Regions from separate parts of the Pseudoalteromonas sp. GutCa3 genome, predicted to be linked through region 1. Evidence: predicted binding sites of a transcription regulator. Region 1 holds the regulator's gene; each other region holds the start of a gene.

What was found. Region 1 encodes ArgR, which controls arginine synthesis, uptake and breakdown. Its sites were predicted from a motif close to ANTGAATANNTATTCANT; they were not measured.
Region 2: a site for ArgR is predicted at 1,688-1,705, ahead of CXF64_RS08670 (aspartate aminotransferase family protein). Genes of this name have one in related genera too.
Region 3: a site for ArgR is predicted at 1,670-1,687, ahead of CXF64_RS11315 (arginase family protein). Genes of this name have one in related genera too.

What each region holds. Positions count from the first base shown of each region.
Region 1 is NZ_PJBK01000011.1:17,901-21,190, forward strand. It holds gene CXF64_RS00115 (ABC transporter ATP-binding protein) at 1-518, shown strand, start outside; gene CXF64_RS00120 (Dyp-type peroxidase) at 567-1,466, shown strand; gene argR (transcriptional regulator ArgR) at 1,474-1,941, opposite strand; gene mdh (malate dehydrogenase) at 2,167-3,099, shown strand; gene ispB (octaprenyl diphosphate synthase) at 3,186-3,290, opposite strand, start outside.
Region 2 is NZ_PJBK01000047.1:39,934-43,223, reverse strand. It holds gene CXF64_RS08680 (anthranilate synthase component II) at 1-357, shown strand, start outside; gene CXF64_RS08675 (HDOD domain-containing protein) at 401-1,561, shown strand; gene CXF64_RS08670 (aspartate aminotransferase family protein) at 1,941-3,146, shown strand; gene astA (arginine N-succinyltransferase) at 3,232-3,290, shown strand, end outside.
Region 3 is NZ_PJBK01000067.1:304,074-307,363, forward strand. It holds gene CXF64_RS11310 (amino acid ABC transporter substrate-binding protein) at 1-388, opposite strand, end outside; gene CXF64_RS11315 (arginase family protein) at 518-1,627, opposite strand; gene udp (uridine phosphorylase) at 2,082-2,837, shown strand; gene cdd (cytidine deaminase) at 2,906-3,290, opposite strand, start outside.

The sequences.
Region 1 (3,290 bases):
TACGTCGAATTATTAAGGCAACCCAAGTATCTGCTGTGTTTGTTACACATTCAAAAGAAGAGGCGTTTGCCTTTTCAGATACACTTGCCATTATGCATCGCGGTAAAATTGAGCAACAAGGCACGCCTGAGCAGCTTTTTGCAGCTCCATGTTCAAAGGAGGTTGCAGAGTTTCTGGGTCAAGGCATATACTTGAGCGCAGAAGTATTAACAGCAACTGAATACAAAACACCATTTGGTTTAGTCGAATCTTATATTGAGAGTAAGCATAACGTAAGCGTAGGGCTTATATATGTACGCCCTCATCAAATAGAATTAGTGGCAGATAACCAAAGTGACAAATTCAGCAAGCGAGCTACAATCATAAGTCGTCGCTTTATTGGTTCGGCGTATGTTTATTCACTTGTTATTGATGAACAAGAAATTGAAGTTGCTGCACAATATGGCCAGTCATTTGAAAATAATGAACAGGTTATAATAAAAATAAAACCTCACACGGTGAATTTTTTCGAATCGTAATTAATTTGTTATTCGCTGTGTTTTTATCTGTAAAACTAAGGAATAACAATGGCGCAAGCGCAATCAGGGATTTGTGCTGAAGCAAACTTACACGGTTTGCACTTATTTTTTAATGTGTTTGATGGTCAAGATGAATCACTTCGCGCAAAGTTAAAACAAGTAAGCGCTATTGAAGAAGAATTTAGCGATCAATTTTCAGAATCAATGCTCTCTTGCATGGTTGCTATTGGTGCGCAATATTGGCCGCATATCCTCCCTGAATACATCCCAAGCGAGCTACAGAGCTTTCCTAATATAAACCATAGCGATCATCAAATGAGCGTACAACCGTGCGATTTATTTGTGCAAATTCGCTCTGACCGTGAAGACGTTAACCATTTATTTGCGCTGCAAATTTTAAAACTATTTGCTCCCGATGTTGAGCTGGTGGAGCAAATTCGTAATTTTCGCTTTTTAGATGGTCGTGATTTTAATGGTTTTATTTATGGTGGCGACACCGCACATGGAAGAAAAAAGCGCGCTACGGCTTTAATTAGTAACCCTGGTAATTTTGAAGATCAGGGGAGTTATATTCATGTACAGCGTTATAAGCATGACTTAACTATGTGGCAGCATTTATCATTGAGCGAGCAAGAACAAATAATGGGGCGTACGCGCCTTGATAACACGCTAATTACCCCTGCGATCGAAACCAGCCATGCTTCGCGAAGTGAGCTAAAAGACGAAGACGGACAACCGCTACTATTAAATCAGAGCATGCCTTATGGCGATGTGTATGAGCAGGGAATGTTATCAATTACATGCGCTTGTACGGGCACCGCATTTGAAAAAGTACTTAATAGTCGTTTAGGGGAAGGGGATCGTTACGACCACTGGCTTGATTTTACTCAAGCCGATATGGGTTCTGCTTTCTTTGCGCCTTCAGTCGGGTTTTTAAAACAAATTTAGTTTGCTATTAAACCGTATCAAATAAAATGCGAACACGTTCAAGTGTTACATCTATTTCAGATATTTTAGCAGGAGCGATAAAAATAGTATCGTCGCCTGCAATTGTTCCTAGTACGCCATCTGCTTTACCTAATGAATCTAATAAACGAGCGATAAGCTGAGCGGCGCCTGGACTGGTACGAATAATGATCATCATTTCGTTGTGCATAATGTCGATTACTAATTGGCGTAATGGGCTTTTAGCCGTAGGTACACCCATTTCAGCAGGTAAGCAGTAAACCATTTCTTGTTTGGCGTTACGTGTGCGTACAGCACCAAATTTACTTAGCATGCGCGATACTTTACTTTGGCTTATATTGTCAAAGCCTTGATCTTTTAATGCATCAACTATTTCGCCTTGAGAGCCAAAATTTTCTTCTTTTAATAGTGATTTAAATGCTTTTACCAGTGCTTCTTGTTTATCTTGTGGTTGCATAGTCTTTATTCGTTTTTGTTATTTATGCCGCAAATTCTACACAAAAATGAATAATTATGCAGCAGTTGTTTAGTTAACTTGCCAGTTTGATGCGTTAAATCACAAAAGTTTACGACTATGGTCGAAAATATACTTGAAATAGACAGGATAAATTTGTTTTTAGTCGCTAATTTCATTATCTTAAGAGCCACAAATGTTTCCTACCTCAAATTACGGAGAATTCCAATGAAAGTTGCTGTATTAGGTGCTGCAGGCGGTATCGGCCAAGCGTTGTCTTTATTATTAAAAACAGGCTTACCAGCTGGCTCTGAATTATCACTTTATGATGTTGCACCAGTAGTACCAGGTGTTGCGGTTGACCTTTCTCACATCCCAACAGATGTTAAAGTAGCAGGCTTTGGCGCAGACGAATTAAACAAAGCGCTTGAAGGCTCTGACATCGTTCTTATCCCAGCGGGTATGCCACGTAAACCAGGTATGGATCGTGCTGATTTATTTAATGTAAATGCTGGTATCATCAAAACTTTAGCAGAAGGCATTGTTGCTAGCTGTCCTAAAGCGTTAGTAGGTATTATTACTAACCCAGTAAATGGCACAGTTCCAATCGTTGCTGAAGTATTCAAAAAAGCAGGTACTTACGACGCTAAACGCGTATTCGGTATTACTACGCTTGACGTTATTCGTTCAGAAGCATTTGTTGCTGAACTTAAAGGCGTAGACGTAGCAACTGTTAAAGTACCAGTAATTGGTGGTCACTCAGGCACAACTATTCTTCCTCTACTTTCTCAAGTTGAAGGTGTTTCTTTCACTGATGAAGAAGTTGCTGCACTTACTCCACGTATCCAAAATGCGGGTACTGAAGTTGTAAATGCTAAAGCAGGCGGTGGTTCAGCTACGCTATCTATGGGTGCTGCTGCAGCTCGTTTTTGTATGTCTTTAGTTAAAGGCCTACAGGGTGAAGAAGTTGTAGATTACGCTTACGTTGCTGTTGAAAATGGCGATGCAGAGTACTTTGCACATCCAGTACGTTTAGGTAAAAACGGCGTAGAAGAAATTCTTTCTTACGGCGAACTAAGCGCATTTGAAACAAAAGCAAAAAATGACATGCTTGAAACACTGAAAAAAGACATCAAAGAAGGTGTTGATTTCATGGCGTAATAGCCAAAGTAGAATAACAAAAAAGCCTGCATTTGCAGGCTTTTTTATTGCTCAGAATTAATTTCACACTGTGTAACTGGTTAAAACTAGTGGTCGCGGTCAACCGCAATACGGGCAAGGCTTATGAGTGCTTGCTTATAGTCAGACTCAGCTAAAAAGTCTAAACACGCAATAGCTTTGTCAGCTTCAAG
Region 2 (3,290 bases), on a different contig from region 1:
TTAGGAATTTGCTTGGGGCATCAAACTATCGCACAAGCTTTAGGGGGAGATGTAATTCGTGCTAAAAAAGTAATGCACGGTAAAACATCACCCATAGTTCACACTAATAAAGGGGTGTTTAAAGGTTTAGCTAACCCGTTAACAGTGTGTCGTTATCATTCTTTAGTGGTTAAATCACAAACTCTACCTAAAGAACTTGAAGTAACCGCATGGACTCAGACTGAGCAAGGCGAGTTTGACGAAATTATGGGGTTACTTCATAAAGAACTAGCAATCGAAGGTGTGCAGTTTCACCCCGAAGCTATTCTAACTGATCAAGGCTTAGAACTGCTTGATAACTTTTTAACTCGCTTCTAATGTTATAATACACAGAGCATTTAATACTTTATTAATGGATGTCATGACTGAACTTGTAGCCCAGCAGCGTACTGCCAAAATACTAAGCCAACGGGCTCATGACTTATTGCTTGGGCACAGCTTTGCGCATCAGCAAATTGGTTTCATTCATACATTAGATATAGATTACGGCGAACCCATGAAGCAACGTACTTTGCTTCAGGTTGAAGTGGCCGCACAGAATAAACGCCAGCAAAGCAGTACTGCACATCATAAGTACCGCGCTCAAGCGAGTGAGCAACTGCACAAAACAATTGAAACAGCTATATATAAGCAGCTTGAAGATATAGATGGCGTAATTCACAGTACTATAGGTATTGAAGATGGCATTGCCAATATACTCGATATATTAGCTGTAAAGTCGGCATCGGTAGGGCGTTTAGAGCCACTGGTTAATGATATAAGCTGGTTGGGTAGAGAATTAGTAACGCTTGTTAATTTACCTTACTACCGTAATCAACGTAGTAAAAACACGTCTGTAAAAGTAGATAAACCATCGCTTGCCCTTCGTTATATTGGCCTTGATAACTTACAGCTAGTGATTCCTACATTTGCAGCGCGTCATTGGATGCCACATAGCACCGAACCATTTTCATTATTAAAACGCCGGCTACGCGACAGCGCGATGGCAAACGCGATTGCAGCGCAAAAAATTGCACAAATTAATAATGTGAATGACGTTCATGCATTTACCCTTGGTATGCTTTTAGATGTAGGGCGAATTGCATTAGTGCGCTTGTACTTAAAAACGTTTGAGAAAGTATGGCAACGCAAAGTGCAGTTAGCCCGAAATGAAAACCAAAAAGATTTACACACCGCATTATTAGAGCTACAGCCCGACCCGCTATTTTTAACCACTCTACTTAGCAATAAGTCGATAGAAGTAAGCGCCAAAGTAATAGACAAAATGGCTTTTAAATATTTACCGTTTAAAGGTGTCATGCAGCAGCTAGTAAATGGGGTAGATAAAGGCGATACATTACTGCCGTTAACAGAAGTAATGCTAAAGGCACGTTGCTACTCTCAATATCTTAATTTAAAAGAGCATCAACTTATTGAGCCTGATGAAACTCTAAGCTGGTTTTCGTACTTTAAGTTCACTAAAACGGAACTAAAAACCCTCCAATCGAGTAATTTTACCAATTTAGCTATTCAAATTGACTAAAAATCTGAATTTTTTGTTAATTTTTTTGCGACTAACCATTCATTCTCACTCTATTGTTATATTGCATATTTGCCGATTAAAGCATGCGCGCCTTGGTGCTCATGCGGTTAGTTGTTTAAAAATAAGCATAAATAGCTATGCAAATAGTTATTCACTATCTATGAAATAATATCTTTAGCCCTTTATTTTCAAGGGATACATGAAAGTTTTTAACGAGACAGATATAAGTAATTCTGAAATAATGTGCGTCTGAAAATTGAACCACAAAGCAATTTTGCGCAATTATCAGGTTACTGATCTTGCCTATAAAGTTGGTTACAAATATTAACCAAACACCTATTTTGATGTTTTGTGTTGCTCACAATTAAGAGGAAATAAAATGACAGTCAATCGCGAATTATTTGATCACGTAATGGTTCCTAACTACGCACCTTCAAGCGTAATTCCTGTTCGAGGCGAAGGTTCTCGCGTATGGGATCAAGAAGGTCGAGAGTTTATCGACTTTGCTGGTGGTATTGCAGTTAACTGTCTTGGCCATTGCCACCCTGCATTAGTAGGCGCATTAAAAGAGCAAGGCGAAAAAATCTGGCATCTATCAAATGTAATGACCAATGAGCCGGCACTTCGTCTAGCTAAAAAAATGGTTGATGCTACATTTGCTGAAAAAGTTTATTTTGCCAACTCAGGCGCAGAAGCAAACGAAGCAGCGCTTAAGTTAGCGCGTCGTTTTGCACTTGATAAGTTTGGCGCAGAAAAATCACAAATCATCGCGTTCAACAAAGGTTTCCACGGTCGTACATTCTTTACCGTAACTGTGGGTGGCCAAGCTGCATATTCAGATGGTTTTGGTCCTAAGCCTGGCGACATTGTACATTGTGATTATAACGACCTAGCTGCTTTTGAAGCGCTTATCAGCGACAAAACATGTGCCGTAATGATGGAACCTCTACAAGGTGAAGGCGGTATTGTTTCACCCACTGACGAGTTTGCTCAAGGCGTTCGCGATTTATGTACTAAACATAACGCACTGCTTATTTTTGATGAAGTTCAAACAGGTGTTGGCCGTACTGGCGATTTATACGCATACCAAGGCTTAAACATAGTACCTGATATTTTAACTTCAGCTAAAGCACTTGGCGGCGGTTTTCCTATTGGCGCTATGATCACAACAACTGAGATTGCACAGCACCTTAAAGTAGGTACTCATGGTTCTACTTATGGCGGCAACCCGCTTGCGTGTGCTGTTGCAGAAGCTGCATTTGATACAGTAAATACGCCAGAAGTACTTGCTGGCGTAAAAGCTAAAGCAGCATTATTTAATGAACTACTTACTGCGGTTAACGAAAAATACAACGTATTTAGCGAAATCCGTGGCCAAGGTTTATTAATTGGTGCAGTAGTGAGCGAGCAATATAAAGGTCGTGCAAAAGAGTTTTTAGTGGCAGGGACTGAGCAAGGCCTTATGTCATTAGTTGCTGGTGCAGACGTAATACGTTTCACTCCATCTTTAGTAATTCCTGAAGCGGACATTCGCGAAGGTATGGCACGCTTTGAAAAAGCAGTAGCAAGCGTAGTAAACGCATAAGCGACTTAAGCCAACCAATTAAGGGCAAGCACTACTTGCCCTGCAATTCCTATTTACCGTTATTTATAAGGGAGCAAGCGGACTCATGATGATCCTTCGCCCAATCCAGCAAAATGATTATTCAGCATTACTGAAAATTGCCCA
Region 3 (3,290 bases), on a different contig from region 1:
GTACTGCTATTTTATATTTTTTAGCATCATTGAGAGTATTTAACTTTATACCTCTAGATTTTAGACCATAAATGGCTGAATCAAAGCTTTCCAGTTCACCTACCCAGTTAAACTTACTTTCTCTATTAGGTAATCGAACAATTGAAAATATACAGGTATTTTTATCACGTAGCGCTACATTGTAAGATATGGCCCAACTATGCGCCAACATAGTGTATTTTATACCAGTACCTTCTAGCGCTTTATGAACTTTATCGACAGAACGGCCAGCGAGTTTATTATCTTCATTGAGATACTGAAAGTCCGGAAATACTTCCGTTACTATTGTGATTTCAGTTGCATCAACTTTAATACAGCTAATGAACAATAAAAAGATCAATAATTTCATTTAGCAAGGCCTCAACTAACTCATTATAAGTATTTAATAAATATAGCTGAGGCTTTATGAACTGCTAGTTTTTAGTCATGTAATGCACACTTATACGCTGATAGTGCTAGTATTTATAGCTCCTACAGCTTACTTGTTCATCGCACTAATTAAAAAGGCTGAAATTTTAGCGCCTTCTCTAAGTGTCGTTTCAGAGCTTGATTGACCCACTAAAGAGCTGTCGGTAAATGGCGCTATTTCCATCATATCAGCACCCGTAATCGGAAACTCATCCGCAATGGCTGATAAAATATCAAGCGCATGCTGTGGTGTTAAACCATTATGTTCTGGCGTACCTGTGGCAGATGCAAACTCTGCATCAAGCGCATCAATATCAAAGCTTACGTATACTTCATCAACGTTATCAGCTTTTAATTGTGCAATAGCGTCGGCAGCAACCGCTGCTGCGCCGCGCTCAATGATTTCATGTGCCCAATGTTGCTTAACGCCAAAGGTACTTTCCCAGTGCGCTTTAGGCTTGCCACTTGAGCGTATACCAAATTGTATTAAATGATGTGGCGCTGGTAAAAACTCTAAAATATGTGTACACCAAGAGCCAAAACATAAATCTATGCCTAGGCGCTCAACAAGTAAATCTGTATGCGCGTCAAAGTGAATAATAGCAGTACGCTTACCTTGCTCACGTTTTGCTTTTAAGTACGCTTTGGTAAGTGGGTAACTAATTGAGTGATCGCCACCAATACCAAATATCCCTTTATCTTTAAATGTCGCGTAAAAGCTGTCGCATACATCCTCTGTGATTGATAATGGGCTTACGTAGTAGTCGTTATCTTCATTACCGTATAGGGCTTTTTGGCAATTAGAAATGGTTGCATCATTTAGGTATTTATCATGAAGTAAATGTGGGATTACACGTACATCGCCTAAATCAAACGAGTGACACTGCGGTTGCTGATCAATTAAAGCTGAGCGCACAAACAGTGGCCCCCAGTTTGCACCGCGTAAAATACCACCGCCACAGTCTGAGCTAATACCTAACATAACGGCTTTATGTGGAGAATTTGGTAATTCATTTAAAGACTCGCGCCACAAATTATCAACGTTTTCAGTTTGTCCATAAAGTTTATTACGCAGTGCGGCTTTGCGCTCTTTTGCAGTATTTACTGTGTATACGCCATCACCCGGTGCGCACAAACAGTGCTCAACTTTGTTTTTAAATGCTTCAAATTGTGTGCTCATAATAAACTCCTTCGATTTTTATTCTGTACGTAGCTAATTACTTTTGATTAGTTATGCAAAATCACCAAAAGTGCCTAAACTTCAAATAAATTCCACTTTGCTAAATAAGTCTGTGCCTAATATAAATAAACACGTTATCTTTTACGTGCTTAATACAAATTTAAGCCATTGAATTAATTTAATATTAATGAATATTTGCCATAAACTATTTAATTGTAGTTACGCGCTTGGTTGATACTTATTATGTCTGCTTGAACATGTCAACAGCACAACAAGGCTACTTGTATAAGCACTTGATTGAATATTCATAGTTGATGAATAAATCAAATTAGTTCTTAAAATTATTAAGACTTAATTGGAGGAGTTAAGATAAAACGGACAATCGTCCTGTACTTGATAAACGTTTCTAGCAATGATGCTAGATTGACACAATTTATTATAAAAAGGCTTAGCTATGGAAAAGGTATTTCACTTAGGACTATGTATTGACGATCTTAAAGGTGCAAAACTTGCGATTGTACCGGGCGATCCAGATCGTGCTGCACGCATTTCACAATTCCTAGACAACCCAACCTGCCTTGCTCAAACTCGTGAGTTTCATGTTTACTTAGGTCAACTAAACGGCCATTCGGTGGTTGTTTGTTCTACGGGTATTGGTGGTCCATCTACGTCGATTGCAGTAGAAGAATTAGCACAACTTGGCGTGCGTAAATTTTTACGTATTGGTACAACAGGTGCGATTCAGCCACATATCAACGAAGGCGAAATTTTAATTAGCCAAGCGTCTGTACGTTTAGACGGTGCAAGCCAGCATTTTGCTCCTCTTAGCTACCCTGCTGTGTCTGACTTTTATGCAACACAAGCTATGGTACAAGCATGTAAAAACTTAAATATCGATTTTCATATTGGTATTACTGCATCAAGCGATACATTTTATCCAGGACAAGAGCGTTACGATACGCATTCTGGTTACGTTCCTAAATCACTACAAGGTAGCTGCGAAGAGTGGCAAAAACTGGGCGTGATGAACTACGAAATGGAATCAGCAACATTATTTACTATGTGTGCAGCCCTTGGTTTACAAGCAGCATGTGTTGCCGGCGTACTTGTTAATCGTACTCGCCAAGAAATACCAAATGTTGACCATGGCGAAATTGAGCGTAAATCTGTAGCGGTAGTATTAGAAGCGGCTAAAGTATTACTTGATTAATACCAAGTAAACTCAATAGATAAAATTGTAAAGCACAGCTCTGGCTGTGCTTTATTGTTTTTAAGAGTTTATTTTAGCTGAGCGCTAATTACTTCTATTGCCGGTAGATTTTTAAAACTTGCAAGTACAGCACGTGCTACACCCTCTTGGTTTTCATGGCCTGCGGTTTCTAAAAGTGTAATACCTTTTACCGTCTGCTCATCAAAGCTAAGCCCTGCGATAAATAATTGGCTAAGTGCACTTTGTAGTGGCGACAAGCTTGGGCTGTATGCTGCGTTTTCTGCGTAACTTCCGTAAAAATCACCATTTTTAAATGTACTAATTTTTACTGCACTAAAGTTTTTACTATAGGGTACGTATGCGTTTAATGCTGTACTTGCTAATTTTTCATCTAGTTGATCATTTGCAAATACTTGCTGGTGAGGCTCTGGATTAAACAAGCTAAACGCGTTA